3 regions of the Hydrogenophaga sp. L310 genome follow, and region 1 is predicted to be linked to each of the others. Evidence: predicted binding sites of a transcription regulator. Region 1 holds the regulator's gene; each other region holds the start of a gene.
The links. The regulator FNR, encoded in region 1, switches genes on or off when oxygen is low (the NO sensors DNR and NnrR bind a similar motif). The targets are predictions, from matches to a motif close to TTGATNNNNATCAA.
Positions count from the first base shown of each region.

Region 2: a site for FNR is predicted at 2,599-2,612, ahead of AC0GNO_RS04475 (FeoA family protein). Genes of this name have one in related genera too.
Region 3: a site for FNR is predicted at 5,049-5,062, ahead of AC0GNO_RS08175 (bacteriohemerythrin). Genes of this name have one in related genera too.

Region 1 is NZ_JBVPZA010000001.1:37,586-44,181, reverse strand. It holds gene hemN (oxygen-independent coproporphyrinogen III oxidase) at 1-982, opposite strand, end outside; gene fnr (fumarate/nitrate reduction transcriptional regulator Fnr) at 1,162-1,881, shown strand; gene AC0GNO_RS00200 (hypothetical protein) at 1,962-2,255, opposite strand; gene AC0GNO_RS00195 (nitrogen fixation protein FixH) at 2,351-2,650, opposite strand; gene ccoG (cytochrome c oxidase accessory protein CcoG) at 2,686-4,158, opposite strand; gene ccoP (cytochrome-c oxidase, cbb3-type subunit III) at 4,231-5,139, opposite strand; gene AC0GNO_RS00180 (cbb3-type cytochrome oxidase subunit 3) at 5,166-5,303, opposite strand; gene ccoO (cytochrome-c oxidase, cbb3-type subunit II) at 5,320-6,081, opposite strand; gene ccoN (cytochrome-c oxidase, cbb3-type subunit I) at 6,093-6,596, opposite strand, start outside.
Region 2 is NZ_JBVPZA010000002.1:173,536-180,131, forward strand. It holds gene kynA (tryptophan 2,3-dioxygenase) at 1-410, opposite strand, end outside; gene kynU (kynureninase) at 424-1,698, opposite strand; gene kynB (arylformamidase) at 1,829-2,458, opposite strand; gene AC0GNO_RS04475 (FeoA family protein) at 2,673-2,999, shown strand; gene feoB (ferrous iron transporter B) at 3,061-4,929, shown strand; gene AC0GNO_RS04485 (class I SAM-dependent methyltransferase) at 5,054-6,052, opposite strand; gene AC0GNO_RS04490 (YkgJ family cysteine cluster protein) at 6,059-6,379, opposite strand; gene argF (ornithine carbamoyltransferase) at 6,405-6,596, opposite strand, start outside.
Region 3 is NZ_JBVPZA010000003.1:305,715-312,310, reverse strand. It holds gene recJ (single-stranded-DNA-specific exonuclease RecJ) at 1-836, shown strand, start outside; gene AC0GNO_RS08195 (LytR/AlgR family response regulator transcription factor) at 1,171-1,920, opposite strand; gene AC0GNO_RS08190 (sensor histidine kinase) at 1,957-3,018, opposite strand; gene argH (argininosuccinate lyase) at 3,140-4,591, shown strand; gene AC0GNO_RS08180 (DUF805 domain-containing protein) at 4,605-4,949, opposite strand; gene AC0GNO_RS08175 (bacteriohemerythrin) at 5,099-5,602, shown strand; gene AC0GNO_RS08170 (Crp/Fnr family transcriptional regulator) at 5,806-6,596, shown strand, end outside.

The DNA.
Region 1 (6,596 bases):
CCCCCAGAGCGATCAGATCACAATCGGGCTGCGTGCTGTAGCCCTGAAAGTTGCGATGCAGGCGGCCCTGGCGCTTGGCAACCGCGAGTGCATCCGTCGGCAGGGCGAAATGGTCCATGCCCACGTAAACATACCCGGCATCGCTCATGGCATCCAGCGATGCTGACAACATGGACAGCTTGTCGCCAGGACTGGGCAACTCGGCGGAAATGATGCGACGTTGTGGCTTGAAGCGGGACGGGAGATGCGCATAGGCGTATAGCGCAATGCGGTCCGGCCGCAACTGGTTCACTTGCGCGAGCGTGCGTGCAAACGACTCGGGCGTCTGCAGCGGCAGACCGTAGATCAGATCAACGTTGACCGACTCGAATCCGATCTTGCGCGCAGTGTCCACCAGCGCGAACACCTGTTCAGCGGGTTGCACGCGGTGCACCGCTTTCTGAACGGCAGGGTCGAAATCCTGGACACCAAAACTGAGACGGTTGAAGCCCAGTCTCGCCAAGGTCTGAAGCCGCTGGTCGGTCACGGTCCGGGGATCCACCTCGATCGAGTACTCGCCACCCGGCACCAACTTGAAGTTGCGCCGGATCATCGTCATGAGATCCTCAAGCTCTGCATCGGACAGAAAGGTAGGCGTGCCGCCACCCAGGTGCAACTGGGACACGCTGTGCCCCTTCCCAAAATGCTGGACCTGCAACTCCACCTCACGTGACAGGTAGCGCAGGTATTCGGCCGCCCGTTCGTGGTGTTTGGTGATGACCTTGTTGCAGGCGCAGTAATAGCAGACCGACTCGCAGAACGGAATGTGTACGTAGATGCTGAGCGGAAGGGCCAACGAGCCGGCTCTGCGCTGCTCCAGCGCTTGTATATAGTCGCCCTCGGTGAACGCTTCCACAAAGCGGTCAGCTGTCGGGTACGACGTGTACCGCGGACCGGGAACATCGAATCGCTTGAGCAATTCATCGGAAATGGCGTGACTCACAAACTGTTCTCCAATGCTGAGCCCCGAATGTGCACCAGGCTCGCAGATCCTCCCTTGATCTTGATCAAGCCCCGGTGTGTTCGCAAGCCATCGCTCCCACGAAGGGCCTGGCGCGCGGTCATTTCCTCGACACAAGTCCCAGCTATGCGTTAAGCTCACCACCGATTTCCGGATAATTTATGGACGCACAAAGCATCAAAGTCGCCTGTTCGAGCTGCAACCTGCGAGAATTGTGTCTACCCATGGGTCTCAACCCAGACGAAATGGACAAGCTCGACAATGTCATTTCGGCGCGGCGACGCATCAAACGCGGGTCGGCACTTTTCAGTACGGGTGACCGGTTCACCTCGCTTTACGCGGTGCGTTCCGGCTTCTTCAAAACCTGTGTCACCACGGCCGATGGCAGGGATCAAGTGACCGGCTTCCAGATGACCGGAGAGATCATCGGCCTGGATGGCATCGTGAGCGACCGCCATTCCTGCGATGCCATCGCACTGGAAGATGCTGAAGTCTGTGTGATGCCGTTTGATCAAGTCGAGGAACTCTCCCGAGAGTTCACCACCCTTCAACACCATGTGCACAAGATCATGAGCCGCGAAATTGTGCGCGACCACAGTGTCATGCTGCTGCTTGGCAGCATGCGCGCAGAAGAACGCCTCGCGGCGTTCCTGCTGAACTTGGTTCAGCGCCTGCACGCCCGCGGCTTCTCCCAGTCCGAGCTGATTCTCCGCATGACACGCGAAGAAATTGGTAGCTACCTGGGCATGAAGCTGGAGACGGTGAGCCGCACTTTTTCCAAGTTCGTGGACGAAGGCATCATCGAGGTCAAACAGCGTTACGTCCACATCAAAAACACCGAAGGGCTCAAGCTGATCGTGCCCCCCCCGACCGGTCACTGAACCCAACATCTGTCCCAACAGGAAGCCTCAGCTGGAAACACTCCGCTGGGGTTTTTTATTTTGGAGATCTGCAGGAGCGTTCAGGAACAAGATTCATTCTTGGCACAATCCCGCGGCCGCTGATCCGGCGGGACAGGACACCGGTTCACTTCAAAAGGTGACATGGACAGCAAAGAGGTGAGTGCACTCGACACCATGGCCACGATCCAGAAGGTGAAAAATGCCAGCGTGTAGACCGCTGGACGAGACAACTCCAGAGGAGCCCCAAACCAGTGAAGATCACTCGGATCGATCATGGCAAACACGATCATCTCCAGAACCGCCGCCACCAAAAATGCGGGCCACGCAATCCACATCCATCGTTGAGCCGTCATTCCTGTTTCTCCTCGGGTGTTGTTGTGATCGATTCCGGGCATAACCGGTGCATAGTCGTTCAGGCCATGGCTTGGGATAGTCGCAGCACGCGCTATTACTTCGTCGGTGGCACCACAGGGGAGGCTGCGTGGTTCCGAGCCTGGTGAGCCGGTTGAAGTTGAATCAGCGCTTCGGCACGAGCTTGTCCGTCCAGCATCTGGGCCGCCTTCAGGTCGCGCTCAAAGTCGGCCTTGTTGAGCACCGGGTCTGCGCCCTTCACTGCAATGACGGCCGTGATGATGGCGGCCACAACAACCACCAATGGCCCCCCCACCACCAGCCACATGTGGGGAACGCGCCACCAAGGAATCGGGAGCTGTTCATTGACCGGTGTTTTGAGTATTGTGGTGTTCATAGAGAATCTTGAAACGGGTTGACTGAAAGTGGTGCTCAGCGCGGTACCAGGAAGGCCGCTTTTTCGGTGACACGTGTGCCCGAATCTCCGACAGCCTGGATTTCGAAATAGATGGAATGGGAACCAGTGGCAGCGGTTCCCGGGGGAACCTGGACCCGCATGACCGCAGAGCGTACTTCCGTCGGCAATACTTCAATCTCTGTTTCCGACGCAATGGCAATGCCCGGCAACCCGGAAACACCGATCACATAGCGTTGTGAGCGCTCGGTCGCGTTCATCACCTGCAACCGGAAGACGTTTTCGATGCGTCCCTGTTCCACCATGCGTGCCAACGCACCGCGGTCCCGGATGACATCAACCTTGAGTGGCTTGCGCAGAAACAGACTGACCATAACCGCGAGGCTGATGGCCAACAGGATGCCTGTGTACACCAGAACCCGCGGACGCATGGCCCGACGGATCATCTGCTGGGAGTTCCATCCTTGTGCAATACCGTTCTGGGTCGAGTATTTGACCAGTCCACGCGGATAGCCCACCTTGTCCATCACCTCGTCGCAGACGTCGATACAGGCACCACAACCGATGCACTCGTACTGAAGACCGTTGCGGATATCGATGCCCGTCGGACAAACCTGAACACACAGCGTGCAGTCTACGCAGGCACCCAGTTCCAGTGCTTTGGGGTCGGCCTTCTTCGAGCGCGGGCCACGCGGTTCACCGCGTTTTTCGTCGTAGGTCACGATCATCGTGTCCTTGTCAAACATCGCGCTCTGGAAGCGCGCGTAAGGACACATGTATTTGCAAACCTGTTCGCGCATGAAGCCAGCGTTGCCGTAGGTGGCAAAACCGTAGAAAAATATCCAGAAAGTCTGCCACGGCCCCAGCGAAGCGGCCAGCGAGACCGCGGCCAACTCCCGAATCGGTGTGAAGTAGCCGACAAAGGTAAAACCGGTCCACAGCGAGAACAGAATCCAGAGTGCGTGCTTCGACCACTTCTTCCCGAACTTGCCAGCTGAAAACGCCGAATCGTCCAGACGCATGCGCGCCGAGCGGTCACCCTCGACCTTTTTTTCGATCCAGAGGAAAATTTCGGTGTAGACCGTCTGTGGACAGGCGTAACCACACCACAAACGACCGGCAACAGCCGTAAACAGGAACAATGCCAGGGCTGCAATGACCAATAGACCCGTCAGGTAAATGAAGTCCTGCGGATACAGTACCAAGCCAAAAATGTAAAAACGGCGCGCCTCAAGATCGAAGAGCACCGCCTGTCGGGCATTCCACTCTAGCCAAGGCAACCCGTAGAAAACGATCTGGGTGATCCAGACTGTGATCCAGCGCCACTGAGAAAACAGACCCGAGACAGATCGTGGGTATATCTTCTTGCGCGAGGCGTAGAGCGAAACCATGACCTCATCGTCTGCAGGAACCCCTTTGGGCGGCGGTTCCGGGACGATGGGAATGATGGTGGTCGGATTGGCGCTGGTGGCTGGCTTGGCGGAACTCACGAAGAACCCGAGGTTGGAAAATGGAAAAGAGTCGCAGCGGTCGACTCGACCGCTGCGACTCTCTTTAAACGCTCAATTGGCCGCTTTGTTGGACATGCCCCAGACATAGGAGGCCAGCACATTGATCTGTGCTTCGTTCAACAAGGCCGACTGCCCAGGCATCTGGTTGTTGAACCCGTTGTTCACAGCACGCACGATGGCTTCTTCGCCCCAGCCGTGAAGCCAGATTCCGTCGGTTAAGTTGGCTGCACCCACCGCAGCCATGCCCTTGCCGTCCATGCCATGGCATGCCGCACAAGCAGCGAACTTCTCTTTTCCCTGGGTGGCCCGCACGGAGTCGTGAGGACTGCCAGACAGGCTCAGCACATAGTTCGCCACGTTGCGCACGTCTTCAGCACTGCCCACGGCAGCAGCCATTGGGGGCATGACACCGACACGGCCCTGCGTGATGACCGTCTTGATGGTCGCATGATCACCACCACCCAGCCAGTCGTTATCGGTCAGGTTGGGAAAGCCTTTGGCACCGCGCGCATCCGAACCATGGCACTGGGCACAGTAGTTCATGAACAGGCGCTCACCGATTGCCATGGCTTCGGAGTCACCAGCAATCTGCTCGGGAGTCATGCCGCTGAATTTGGCGTAGATGGGGGCGATTGCCGCCTCCACCTTGGCAACTTCAGCTGTGTGTTGACCCTGCGAACTCCAGCCCAGTGCACCCTGAAATTTGCCAAACATGGGATACAACGCACCATAGGCCAGTGCGAAGATGACCGTGATGACGAACAGATACACCCACCACCTGGGTAGCGGGTTGTTCATCTCCGCCAAGTCGCCGTCCCAGACGTGCCCGGTGGTGTTGTCGGCATGGGTGGTCGCCTTGGTAGTGCCGCTGATCCAGAGCAGGACCAGGCAGGCGATGATGCTGATCAGCGTCAGTCCACCCACGTAGAGGTGCCAGAAATCACTTGTAAAGTCGCTCATGATGTTTCTCTTGTTGGTGCCGCGGTTTAGTCGTCAGTGAAGGGCAGCTGGGCTGCCTCGTCAAAACCAGCCTGGTTGCGTTTGGACCAGGCCCAGACCACGATGCCCACGAAGGTCAGCAGGCTGACCACCGTGACAATGCTGCGGAGATCGTTGATGTCCATGAAGGGCCTTCCGCGTTTACTGGTTGGTACCAGTCGCCGCCGCGGGAGCTGGTTCAACAACCGGCGCGGCTTCAGCCGCGGGTGCAGCAGCCTCGGTCGCTGGCGTCACATCAGCAACGGCGGGCGCTGGAGCGACTTCGGCAGCTACCGGACGGACAGCGCTGCGAGCGGTACCCAGTACCTGCAAGTAAGCGATCACGGCTTCCATCTGGGTCTTGCCCTTCACCGCATCGACCGACTGGGCGATTTCCTCATCGGAGTACGGAGCGCCCAATGTGCGGAGCACTTCCATGCGCTTGGGCATGCTGTCCGCATCCACCGATTTCTCACCCAGGAAGGCGTAGGCAGGCATGTTCGATTCAGGCACCACATCACGCGGGTTGTTCAGGTGCACACGGTGCCACTCGTCACTGTAGCGGCCCCCCACGCGATGCAGATCAGGACCCGTGCGCTTGGAGCCCCACTGGAATGGACGGTCGTACACGAACTCGCCAGCGACCGAGTAAGGGCCATAACGCAGTGTCTCGGCCTGGAAGGGGCGAATCATCTGCGAGTGGCAGTTGTAGCAACCTTCGCTGACATACACATCGCGACCGGCCAGCTGCAGTGCGCTGTAAGGTTTGAGGCCTTCGATCGGTGTGGTGGTGGACTTCTGGAAGAACAGGGGCACGATTTCAACCAGACCACCCACAGCCACCACAAGCGTGATCAACACGATCATGAGGAAGTTGTTGGTCTCGATCCGTCCGTGGCCTTCGATTTTTTCGTTGTTTGCCATGTTTTTACTCCTCAGGCGTGTGCAGGGTTGACGGCAAGGACAGGCACGTCCACAACACGGCCCTGGCGCATCGTCATGATGACGTTCCAGAGCATGACCAGCATGCCACCGAGGTACAGCAAACCACCCAGCAGACGGATCACATAGAACGGGAAGGTGGCTTTCACCGATTCGACAAAGGTGTAGGTCAGGCTGCCGTCGGGATTGACCGAGCGCCACATCAGACCTTGCATCACGCCGGCAATCCACATCGCTGCGATGTACAGCACGATGCCGATGGTGGCCACCCAGAAGTGCAGTTCAATGGCGGGCACTGAGTACATCTTCTTCTGGCCGAATAGGCGCGGGATCAGGTAGTACAGCGAACCCATGGACACCAGACCCACCCAGCCCAGCGCACCGGAGTGCACGTGGCCCACGGTCCAGTCGGTGTAGTGCGACAGCGCGTTGACGGTCTTGATCGACATCATCGGGCCTTCGAAAGTGGACATGCCGTAGAACGACAGGGACACGAT
Region 2 (6,596 bases), on a different contig from region 1:
TACTGGAAGCTCTGGAAACCGCTGGAATGGCCGAGGTAAGGACGGATGGCGCTGTATTCGGGCGGCGTCATGGTGGCCAGCACGTCCCAGGCGTGCACCAGCTGCTCCATGATCTTGGAGACGCGGGCCATCTGCTTGAACGCAGGGTTCAGTTCGTTGGCCGCGATGTTGCGGATCGCGGCCGTGAGCTCGTGCAGCATGAGCTTCATCCAGAGTTCGCTGGTCTGGTGCTGCACGATGAACAGCAACTCGTCGTGCGCGGGCGAGAGCGGTTTCTGCGCGCCCAGGATGGCGTCGAGCTGCAGGTAGTCGCCATAGCTCATGTCGTTGCTGAAATCGAGCTGGGCTTTTTCCTCGGCGACGATGGCTTCGGTGGGGGACGCGGGGGTGTCGTGGTATGGGCAGGCCATGGGGTGCTCCGGTTCAGGTGACGGCGTGTTTGCGGTTGAACTCGGGGCGTTGCCACTCCGCTGTATCGAGCACCTGCTTCAACTGCTCGACCGCGTTCCACACGTCCTCGAAGCCGATGTAGAGCGGCGTGAAGCCGAAGCGCAGGATGTCCTTGTGGTGGCCACCATCGCCGGCGCGGAAGTCGCCCACCACGCCGCGCGCGATCAGCGCCTGCACGATGGCGTAGGCACCTTCGTCCCGGGTGAGGCACACCTGTGAACCGCGCTGCGCATGTTCGCGCGGCGTCGCCAGACCCAGACCATGACCCGCACAGCGTTCTTCGACGAGCTGGATGAACAGGTCGGTCAACGCCAACGACTTGCTGCGCAGCGCGGCCATGCCACCTTGGGCATCGGCGGCCAGCAGCGTGTCCACGCCGCATTCCAGCGCGGCCAGGCTGATCATGGGCTGGGTGCCGCACTGGTAGCGCGTGATGCCGGGGGCGGGTCGGTAGTCGGGCGTGAAATCGAACGGCGTGGCGTGGCCCCACCAGCCGGCCAGCGGTTGCCAGAAGCGGTCGGCGTGTTGGGTGTTCACCCACACGAAGGCGGGGGCGCCGGGGCCGCCGTTGAGGTATTTGTAGCCGCAGCCAACCGCGAAGTCGGCCCGGGCCTGATTCAGGTCGACTGGAACCGCGCCCGCGCTGTGCGCCAGGTCCCACACGGTCAGGATGCCTTTGGCATGCGCCGCGGCGGTCACGGTGGCCATGTTGTGCATGGCGCCGGTGCGGTAGTTCACGTGCGTGAGCATGAGGATGGCCACGTTCGCGGTGAGCGAGGCGGCCATGTCTTCCGGCTCCACCAGCACCAGCTCCATGCCGTGTTGCTTGCACAGGGCTTCGGCGATGTAGAGGTCGGTGGGGAAGTTGCTGCGTTCGCTCACGATCTGCTTGCGCTGCGGCGCGTCAGTGGCCACGATGTTCATCGCCGCGCTCAGCACCTTGAACAGGTTGACCGAGGTGCTGTCGGTCGCGACCACGGTGCCCGGTGCGGCGCCGATCAGGCGTGCGATCTTGTCACCCACCTTCTGCGGCATGGCGAACCAGCCGTTCTTGTTCCAGCTCTGGATCAGGTCGGTGCCCCACTCGCGGGTCACGACGTCGGCCACGCGGGCCGGGGCGGCGGCGGGCATCACGCCGAGCGAGTTGCCGTCGAGGTAGATGGTGGTTTCGGGGAGGGTGAAGAGCTTGCGCAGGTCGCGCAGCGGGTCTTGCGCGTCGAGGGCGATGCAGTCTTGCTGTGTGGTCATTGAGGTCGTCTCCGTTTAACAGTGTGGATAGGTGGAGCGGGTCTTTCCGGTTCAGGGATACCGCGGAACCGGCTTTGCCGGGCCGCTGGTGTCGCCCCTTGGGGGGTGACGCCGCAGGCGGCGCGGGGGGCTATTCGAGACTTCGAAGCACGGCACGCACCGGGCTGGCGTCGGCGGTGGTCAGCTTCAGGGGCAGGGCGATGAGTTCGTAGTCGCCTTCGGGCACGTCGTCGAGCAGCAGGTTTTCCAGCACGCGCAGGCCGCGGCGGCGGATCACCTGGTGGCTCTCCAGCGTCTTGCTGTCGGCGGGGTCGATGCTGGCGCTGTCGATGCCGATGAGGTTCACGCCGCGGTCGGCCAGCAGTGAAACCGTTTCCGGGGCAAAAGCCGGCAGGGCGTTGTCAAAGCGGTCTTGGGGCTGAAGCCGGTACACGCGCACCAGCACGCGAGGCGGCAACTGGTCGAGTGCATGCGCCAGGTGTTCCGGCCGCACCAGCGGGCCGCAACCGATGGCGTGGATCACGCGGCAGGGGCCGAGAAAGGCGTCGAGCTCGACCGCGCCGATGGCGGCGCCAGAAGGGTCGTAGTGCAGCGGGGCGTCGGCGTGTGCGCCCACGTGGGGCGAGAGCGTGATGGCGCTCACGTTGACCGGGCAGCCGGGTTCGATGCGGGCCACCCACTGCTGGGCGTAGGCCGTATCGCCCGGGAAAACCGGCGTGCTGGCGTTGACGGGAGGGGAAATGTCCCAGAGCTTTTTCATGGTCCGGCGAAGGTAGCACCGGTGAAAAAACCATGGTGTCGGTTATTTCCAACGGAGAGAAATTATTTTAGGCCTAAACAAAATAATGGATTCACACCGCCGGACGGATGCCCTGTGCCGGTTCAGGTTTTTGTGAAAGCTTGATTTAAAGCAAATGAGAACCAATCTCGTTTGTGTACGCTCTGCTCACTTCTTTTCATTCATGGATGTGACCGTGTCCCTCTCCACACCCCAAGCGGTTTCCTGGCCTTTGCCTGTTGACGATGATCTGGCGCCTGCCGATCGGGTGAGTGCATTGCACCAGGGTCCGCTGCACACGCCGGGCGTGTTGCAGGTCTTTGCTCCGGCGCGCGACGAGGACAGCCGCAGGACCCTGCGCCGGATGGCCGAGATCGGGTTCCTGCCCGGCGAGTCGGTGCGGGTGGTGTCGCGGGGCTGGCGGCGCGGCGGGCCGATCGCGGTGCGCGTGGGGCAGTCCACCTTCGCCTTGCGCGCCCACGAAGCGGCGTTGCTGCAGGTGCGCTGGGCCGTAAAAGTATGAGCGCCGCGCCGGGCCGCCCCAAGCCAGCTCGCGCCGCAGTGCGCAGCACGGAGGCTTCCCAATGAGCACAGCGGCTCCCCGGCTGGCCCTGCTCGGCAACCCGAACTGCGGCAAGACCGCGCTGTTCAACCTGCTCACCGGCCACCGGCAGAAGGTGGCCAACTACGCGGGGGTGACCGTCGAACGCAAGCAGGGCTGGCTGACCACGCCGCAGGGGCGGCGCGCGCAACTGCTCGACCTGCCCGGGACTTACAGCCTGGACCCGCTGAGCCAGGATGAGCAGGTCACGCGCGACGTGGTGCAGGGGCGGCTGGACGGCGAAGCGCGGCCCGACCTGCTGGTGTGTGTGGTCGATGCCACGCATCTGCAGCTCAACCTGCGGCTGGTGCTGGAAGCCCAGGCGCTGGGGCTGCCCATGGTGCTGGTGCTCAACATGGCCGACGTGGCGCAGGCGCAGGGCATGCGCATCGACACGGTGGCGCTGGCCGCGGAACTGGGCATGCCGGTCGTGTCCGCGGTGAGCGTGCAGAAAGACGGTGCGCGCGCCTTGCTGGAGCAGCTGGATGCCCTGTTCACCCAGGGGCTTCCGACGCCGTTGCCTGCCGCGGCCGACGCCGGCGGGGTGGACCCGGTGGCGCTCAACCAGCGGGTGCGCGAACTGCTGGCGCTGACCCTGCAGGCCCCCGCCAAGCGCTGGGGCCTGAGCGACCGCATCGACCGCTTTGCGCTGCACCCGCTGTGGGGCATGGCCTTGCTGGCGCTGTTGCTGCTGTTCATGTTCCAGGCGGTGTTCGCCTGGGCGGCCTGGCCGATGGACGCGATCGAGGCCGGCATCGGTTTGGTGGGCGAGCAGGTGGCCACGCGCATGAGCGACGGCCCGTTGCGCAGCCTGCTGGTCGATGGCGTGATCGCGGGCGTGGGCGGTGTGCTGGTGTTTCTGCCGCAGATCCTGATCCTGTTCTTTTTCATCTTCGTGCTGGAGGATTCGGGTTATCTGCCGCGCGCGGCGTTTCTCATGGACCGCTGGATGGGTCTGGTGGGGCTTTCAGGCCGCTCCTTCATTCCACTGCTGTCGAGCTTTGCCTGCGCCGTGCCCGGCATCATGGCCACGCGCACCATCACCCACTGGCGCGACCGCTGGCTGACCATCCTGGTGGCCCCGCTGATGACCTGCTCGGCGCGGCTGCCGGTGTACGCGCTGCTGATCGGGGCTTTCATTCCGCAGCGCACGGTGGGTGGTCTGTTCAACCTGCAGGGGCTCGTGCTGTTCGCGCTGTACGTCATGGGCATCGTCAGCGCGATGTTCGTGGCTTATGTGGTGTCGCGCCACAGCGGCAAGGGGCAGCCCACGCCGCTGCTGATGGAGCTGCCGGCCTACCGCTGGCCGAGCGCGCGCAACATCGCGCGAGGCCTCTGGGAGCGGGGGCTGATTTTTGTGCGCCGGGTCGGCGGCATCATCCTGGCGCTCATGGTGCTGCTGTGGTTTCTTTCCAGCTACCCGGCGGCCCCCGAAGGCTTCACCGGGTCAGCCGTGGCGCACAGTTTTGCCGGCCGCCTGGGTGGCGTGCTGGAGCCCCTGTTCGCGCCGCTGGGTTTTGACTGGCGCATCGTGGTGGCGCTGATCCCGGCGATGGCGGCGCGCGAGGTCGTGGTGGCGGCCCTGGGCACGGTCTATGCCCTGTCCGCGCAGGGCGACCAGGTGCACGAGGCGCTCGGCGCCCTGATCGCCGAACAATGGACCCTGCCCACGGCGCTGGCCTTGCTGGTGTGGTTTGTCTATGCGCCGCAGTGTGTGGCCACGCTGGCCGCCGTGCGGCGTGAAACCGGTCACTGGCGCCACGCCCTGGGGGTGGCGGCCTACCTGTTTGCACTGGCTTACCTGATGGCCTGGACCACCTACCGGGTCGCCGGGGCTTGGGGCGCAACATGAGCGTTCAGGGCTTCATCGCCGGCGTGTGTGTTCTGGTGGCGCTGGGGTATGTGCTGCGGCCGAGCCTGCGGCGCTGGCTGCAGCGGGGTCGGGCGGGCGCGGCCAGCGGGAACACCGCGGACGGTCAGCCGCCGGGCGCGTGTGGTGCCTGTTCGGCCTGCTCGGGTTGCCCGTCCGGCAAACCCCGGGTCTGAACGCGGGGCGCATCCAGCAGCCCGGGCGCCCGGTAGCGCAGCACCTTGAGGGCGCGCTCGGGCGACACGTCGGCGAAGCTGGCCGGGTTGGGCAGGCGTTCAACAAACACCAGTTCGGACGCGGCTTCGCGCATCGGGTCTTGCAGAAACGCGGTGTCCAGCTCGGGTGCGTTGAGACACAGCAGCAACTCGCCGTCGGGGCGCAGCAGGTCCGGCAGGCGGCGCATGAGGCGGGCGTAATCCTTCGTGGCGATGAAGCTGCCTTTCTGGTAGCTCGGCGGGTCCACGACGATGAGGTGGTAGGGCCCGGATCGTGTGAGCTTGCCCCAGGTCTTGAAGATGTCGTGGGCCAGGAAGCTGGCGCCGGCCTGCAGGCCGTTGAGCGCGTGGTTCTGTTGCCCGATGGCGATGGCCCCCGCGCTCATGTCCACGTTGACCACCTGCTTCGCGCCGCCCTGCAGCGCCGCCACCGAGAAGGCGCAGGTGTAGGCAAACAGGTTGAGCACCTTGGCGCCCGCGGCGTGTTCGCGCACCCACTGGCGCCCTTCGGCCATGTCGAGGAACAGGCCGTGGTTCTGCCCTTTGAGCACGTGCACCAGGTAGCGCGCGCCGCGTTCGCTCACCACGTGGGGTTCGGGCACGCTGCCGGCCATCAGCCGGGTTTCGCTGCGACCTTCGTGCCGGCTCTGGAACACCCAGTTCAGCGGCTCACCGGGTGCGAGCTGTTCGTGGCGCGCGGCGAGGGCGGCCGACACCGTGGCCAGTTCGTCGTCGCTGGCTTCGCCAAATCGGGTCAGCACCCACACCGGCGGGTAGGTATCCAGCGTCCAGGCTTCACAGCCCGGGTGCAGGCCACCCCGGCCGTGGAAGAGGCGCTGGGCATCGGTGGGCATGGCCATCGTGGCGATGGTGTCGAGTAGGGCTTGCATGTTCTTTCAGTGTTCTGGCCATTCACCCAGCGGTGGCAGACCATGGCGGCGGCGCGCCTGGCCGCAGGCGTCGCTGCCTTCTTCGAACTCGCGGCAGGGGTTGGGCCGCCACTCGTAGATGCCGCACGTGGCTCGTTCGCCGATGCGGCCCGAGAGCGCGGCGCAACGGGGTTGACCGTGGTCGGTGCCGCGCATGCGGCTGATGGTGTCGGTGACCGTGACGGTGAGCCCGTCGGGCACGCTGCCGCCTTCCGCCTGCGTCTCGCAGACCGAGAAGTCCACGCGAAAGCTCGCGCAGCAGGCCCCGCACGAGGTACAGGAGCCCATCGTCACGCAGCGCAGGCCCGGCGCATCAGGCCAGGCGCCCCAGCAACAGGTACTCCATCAGCGCCTTCTGCGCATGCATCCTGTTCTCTGCCTCGTCCCACACCACACTCTGCGGGCCGTCGATCACTTCGGCGCTCACCTCTTCACCACGGTGCGCGGGCAGGCAGTGCATGAAGAGCGCGTCGGGTTGGGCCACGGCCATCATGGCTTCGTCCAC
Region 3 (6,596 bases), on a different contig from region 1:
GCCGCCTGGCCGACATGACGCTGGGCATCGAGTGCCTGACCACCGACGATGGCCTGCGCGCCGACGAACTGGCGCGCATGCTCAATGGCATCAACCGCGAGCGCAAAGCGATTGAAGGCGAGATGCGCGACCAGGCGCTGATGCTGGCCGAAGAGATGTTCGACGAATCCGAAGAGCCGCCACCGGCGCTGATCGTCTTCGACCCGGACTTCCACGAAGGCGTGGTCGGTATCGTGGCCTCGCGCCTGAAGGACAAGATGCACCGGCCCACCTTCGTGTTCGCCGCCAGCGGCGCCGAGGGCAAGGAAAACGAGCTCAAGGGCTCGGGCCGCTCCATTGCCGGCTTCCACCTGCGCGACGCGCTCGACCTCGTGGCCAAGCGCCACCCGGGCGTGTTGCTGCGCTTCGGCGGCCACGCCATGGCGGCGGGTTGCACCATCGACGAAGAACACCTGGACATTTTTGAAGCCGCGCTGCAGCAGGTGGCGCACGAATGGCTCGACGCCGCCACGCTGCAGCGCCGCATGGAAGCCGACGGCGCGCTCGACAAGCAGTACCGCCGCACCGACCTGGTGGACACGCTGCACAAGGAGGTGTGGGGCCAGGGTTTTGCGCCGCCGGTGTTCTGCGAAGAGCTGCAGATCGTGTCGCAGCGGCTTGTCGGAGAGAAGCACCTGGCGCTGAAGATGAAGCACCAGGGCGACCCGGTGGACGGCATCTGGTTTGGCCACACCGAACCTTTGCCCGAGCGGGTGAAGCTGGCGTTCCGGCTGGATGCGGATGAGTGGCAGGGTCAGCGGCGGGTTCGGTTCTTGATTGAGGCGGCTGAGGTCTGAAGCTTTGTTCCGTTCGTCAACCTCGCGCGCTGGCGAGGCCATGGCGCTCTGCGCCGCTCATGTCCCCCGACGGCCTGCGGCCGTCTCCTCCTTTACTTCGCTATGCAGAACGCCATGTCCTCGCCAGCCAGAGCCGCGTGGGCGTTCCAGCATTGAGCAGTCCGTTCGCCATGAAGGTCATCGGCAAACGGGGTGACTGATGCAGCGAAGTAAAGGAGGAGGCGGCTTCAGCCGCCGGGGGACATGAGCGGAATCGGTCACCCCGGTTGCCGATGACCGGAGTGACCGGAGACCCAAGCCGCCGATAAAACCGAGCACCGCCAAAGAAGCCCGTTCAGCTCATCAGCGCTTCACGCACAGCAGCCAGCTGGCGACGGGAAACGGCCAGCCGCTCGTCCACCCCATCCAGCCGCACCGTCCAGCCCTCGCCTTCCACCGGATCGTTGTGCTTCTCCACCGCCCGCACCCGGCGGCGCGCCACCAGCGCATTCCGGTGCACGCGCACGAACAGGTGCGCGTACTTCTGTTCCAGATCGCTCAAGGCGCCGTCGTAGATGTGCTCCTTCTCGGCCGTGCGCACGGTGATGTATTTCAGCTCGGCCTTGAGGTAGATCACATCGGACAGCGCCACGCGCTCGCTGCGTCCGCGCTCCTGGATCAGCAGGCAATCCGCTGCACCGTGCGCATCTGCCGCGGCGCCCTCGCCACCCACACTGCGCAGGCGCTGCGCTTTCTGCAGCGCTTGCTGCAGGCGCTCCAGTCGCACCGGCTTGGTCAGGTAGTCGATGGCTTCCAGGTCAAACGCCTGCACCGCATGTTCAGCGTAGGCCGTGACGAAAATGATCTGCGGCGGCGATACCATCTGACGCAGGCTGGCGGCCAGCGCCATGCCGTCGACACCGGGCATGTGAACATCCAGCAGCACCAGATCGCAGGCCGTGCGCTGGATCTGCTCCATGGCCTGCACCGCGTTGGCCGCTTCGCCCACGATCTCGGTGCGCGGATCGGCGCAATCGCCCAGCAACGTGCGCAGCCGCGAACGGGCCAATGTTTCGTCGTCAACGATCAAAACCTTCAATGCCATGCCACGCTCCCTTGCTGTCAGGCTCGAAACAACAGCTTATACCGGTATTTCAAGGCGAACCTGAAACACGCCATCGACCAGTGCGCTCTGAAACCGCCCCTGCACGTCGTGCAACAGGGCCAGGCGCTGGCGCACGTTGTCCAGCGCCAGCCCGTTGCCTCTGGTGCCGCTGCCCGCCGGCACGGTGTTGGTCACCTTGATCACCACCACGCTGCCACGCCGCTGCGTGCTGATGCGCACCACGGCACCGGTGGGGCTGGGCTCCACGCCGTGCTTGACCGCGTTTTCCACCAGCGGCTGAAGGATCAGCGGTGGCAGCCGGGCCTCGGAGGCCGACTCGTCGATGCTCCATTCCAGCCGCAGGCGAGCGCCAAAACGCACCTGCTCGATCGCCAGGTAGTGCCGGGCCAGCTCCAGTTCCTGGCTCAGCGGCACCGCTTCCTTGGAGTCAGCGAGTGCGTGACGGAACAGTTCGCTCAGGTCTTCGAGCAGGCGCTCGGCCTTGGCAGGCTCGGCCCGCACGAGCGCGATCGCGCTGTTGAGCGTGTTGAACAGAAAGTGCGGCCGGATGCGGGCCTGCAGCTCGGCCAGCCGCGCGGCGGTGCTCGCCGGTGTGCGGGCGCGGGCGCGCCAGACCAGCGCCGCCACCAGCACCGCCGCCAACAACGCACCCGAGGCCGCGCTGGCCAGCCAGGGCGCCGGATCCACCAGCCCCATCCAGTGCAGCAGCGCACAGCCATACAACGCCGCCAAGGCCCCCAACGAGGTGCCCGCGGTCCACTGCGCCGGCATCGGCAGGCGACCCAGAGGCCGCTTGAGGGCACACACGCCCAGCAACCAGACCAGTGTCGCGGGCAGGGCAGCGCCTGTCAGCATGGCCATCTGGCCGGCCCAGGCCCACCACCCCTGGGCGTCAAACATTGCCGCCACCCACACGACGGCCTGCACGAACAGCACCGCCCGCAGCACCACGCCGACCTTGCAGGTGTCGAACACCAGTTCGCTGGCGCGCACCGGCTCGGGCATGCGCCGCAGGGGCCGCGTGCCGGACGCTGGTGCGAGGTCCTGGAAGCTCGATAAAATTCGGGAGTCTTGCATGGCTCGCACTATAGGCCGCGACCGCCCGATATGGGCAGCACAGATCCGTTTGTAAAACCCGGCCAGCCCGGCCCGGCGCACCCGCCGCCCTCCAATTCCCTACCCAGCCGCTGGCACCACCATGTCCACCAACCAACTCGACAAGAAATCCGAAGCCTGGTCCGCCCTATTCTCGGAGCCCATGAGCGAACTGGTCAAGCGCTACACCGCCAGCGTGTTTTTTGACAAACGCCTCTGGCTGGCCGACATCACCGGCAGCCTGGCACACGCGGAAATGCTGGCCGCACAGGGCATCATCGGCGCCGACGACCGCACGTCCATCGAACGCGGCATGGCGCAGATCCGCTCCGAGATCGAAGCCGGCACGTTCGAGTGGAAGCTCGACCTGGAAGACGTGCACCTGAACATCGAAGCCCGCCTGACCCAGCTGGTGGGCGATGCCGGCAAGCGCCTGCACACCGGCCGCAGCCGCAACGACCAGGTCGCCACCGACGTGCGCCTGTGGCTGCGCAGCGAGATCGACCTGATTTCTGACCTGCTGGTTGAACTGCAGACTGCGCTGGTGGACGTGGCCGAGCAGAACGTCGAGGTCATCCTGCCCGGCTTCACCCACCTGCAGGTGGCGCAGCCGGTGAGCTTTGCGCACCACCTGCTGGCCTATGTGGAAATGTTCGCCCGCGACGCCGAGCGTTTGGCCGACGTGCGCCGCCGCACCAACCGCCTGCCGCTGGGCTCTGCGGCCCTCGCCGGCACCACCTACCCGCTGGACCGCGAGCGTGTGGCCGTCACTCTGGGCATGGTGGATGAACAAGGCAACCCGCAGGTCTGCCAGAACAGCCTGGACGGCGTGAGCGACCGCGACTTCGCCATCGAGTTCACCGCCGCCGCCAGCCTGTGCATGGTGCACATCAGCCGCTTCAGCGAAGAGCTGATTTTGTGGATGAGCCAGAACTTCGGTTTCGTGAAGATCGCCGACCGCTTCACCACTGGCAGTTCGATCATGCCGCAGAAGAAAAACCCCGACGTGCCTGAACTCGCGCGCGGCAAGACCGGCCGCGTGTTCGGCCACCTCATGGGTTTGCTCACGCTCATGAAGGGCCAACCGCTGGCCTACAACAAGGACAACCAGGAAGACAAGGAGCCGCTGTTCGACACGGTGGACACGCTCAAGGACACGCTGCGCATCTTTGCCGAGATGGTCGGCGGCCAGCCCAACCCGGCCACGGGCCAGAAGGAAGGCGGCATCACCGTCAACGCCATCGCCATGGAAGAAGCCGCCAAGAAGGGCTACGCCACCGCCACCGACCTGGCCGACTACCTGGTGAAAAAAGGCCTGCCCTTCCGCGACGCCCACGAAACCGTGGCCCACGCCGTGAAAGCCGCCACCAGCCACGCCTGCGATCTGTCCGAACTGCCGCTGGCGGTGCTGCAGGGCTTCAACGCCAGCATTGAAAAAGACGTCTACGAGTGCCTGAGCCTGCGCGGCAGCCTCAACGCCCGCAACACCCTGGGTGGCACCGCGCCGGTCCAGGTGCTGAGCCAGATCACGCGCCACCGCGCCCGCCTGGCCTGAGCGGGCGCCTGGCTCAGATCCCGGCGGTCAGCGGCCCGGCCGAACCGTATTCGTTGTCGCCCTGGCTGGGCTGCACGGTCCAGTAAATCATCAGGATCAGTCCCAGCAGGGGAATGAAACCCACCAGCTGCCACCAGCCACTCTTGCCGATGTCGTGCAGGCGGCGAGCCGCCGCGGCGATGGACGGCACCAGGATGGCGAGGCCGAAAACACCGTTCAGGACGTCGTTCACTGCCCCCGTGACCACACCGCCCAGCACCACAAACAACACCCACCACCAGTATTCAGAGCGCGTCGCGCGGCCGCTGAAACTGGCGTACTTGGAAAAACAGGTCTTGATCGCGTCAACGAATCCCATGGGTTCCTCCTGGCTGTGGTGGCTGGAAAGCGCGGCCCGGCGGGTGCGCCGTCGCCATCATAGACGGCGCCCGCTGGCACAATCGGTGTCTTGCGGCGCTTGACCTCCATCAAGTCCCCCGGCCCGCCCACCCCGTACAGTTGCGCCCCATGAACACCACCGCCACGCCCGAAGCCCCCGTCACCACCGGCCTGGAATGGGCCCCCGGCCTGCAGACCGGCGATGCCCGCATGGACGAGACGCACGAAGAGTTCGTCACCCTGCTCAACCAGTTGCTCGCCACCCCGCAAGACCAGCAGTTGCCGCTCTACCGCGAGTTTGTGGAGCACACCGCCGCCCACTTTGCGCAGGAAGAACGCTGGATGCTCGCCACCGGCTTCACCGCCGACAACTGCCACGCCTCGCACCACGCGACCATCATGGAAACGCTGCACGCGGTGATTCCCCACTATCAGAACGACGACCCGGAAATCATCACCCGCCTGGCCGAGGCGCTGGTCGAATGGTTCCCGCAACACGCCGCCAGCATGGACGCCGGCCTCGCCCTGCACCTGAAAGACGTGGGTTTCGACAGCCGCACCGAAACCCTGGCCGACCCGGACCGGGTGCGGCCGGCGACGATGAGCGGCTGCGGCAGCGTCAGCTGCAGCTGAACACGCCCGCGCCGACCCGTCCAGCGGTCTGAGCGCGCAGTCGCGGGTAGCGCTTCACGTTGCTGAAGACGCGCACGACCTGGTGATGCCCCGTTCTTACAAGGCCTCTGTGCAGCCCGCAGACCCCGCACGCGCTGTGCGTGTATGCTCCACGCAATTTTGAGCGGGTGTCATACAAGCTCCAGCTCCCCCAGAGCATCGAGATGTCCACCAAAACCAAAATCCAGCCTCATCCTCGGCAGAACCATCTGCTGGCCGCCTTGTCACCGGAAGTTCAGGACCGGCTGTTCCCCTATCTGGAACTGGTTGCGCTGCCGCTGCGCGGGCTCATGTACGAATCAGGGCGTCCCATGCGCCACGTCTACTTCCCCACCGACGCCATCGTCTCGCTGCAGTACGTGATGGAAAACGGCGCCTCCACCGCGATCCTTGTGGTGGGCAACGAAGGCCTGCTGGGCATCACCTTGTTCATGGGTGGCGAGAGCACGCCCAGCCGCTCGCTGGTGCAAAGCGCCGGTCATGCCTACCGCCTGCCCCGGTCGCGGGTGAAGGATGAGTTCAAGCGCCATGGCGAGTTGCTGGTGTTGATGCTGCGCTACACGCAGGCCCTGATCACACAAGTCGCCCAGACCGCCGTGTGCAACCGGCACCACGCCATCGACCAGCAACTCTGCCGCTGGCTGCTGCTGTCCATGGACCGGCTCTCCGGCAACCAGCTGACCATGACGCAGGAATTCATCGCCAACATGCTCGGTGTCCGCCGCGAGGGCGTCACCCAGGCGGCGCTGAAGCTGCAGCAGCTGGGTGTGATTTCGTACGGACGCGGATTGATCAAGGTGCTGGACCGCCCCAAACTCGAAGCCCTGAGCTGCGAGTGTTATGCCGTGGTCAAGAAGGAAACCGACGTGCTGCTGCACTACGTGCCGCAACGCCAGGTGATCAAGGACGCCAGCAGCATTCCGACGGTGACCCTGCCCACGGGCAACGCTGTTCT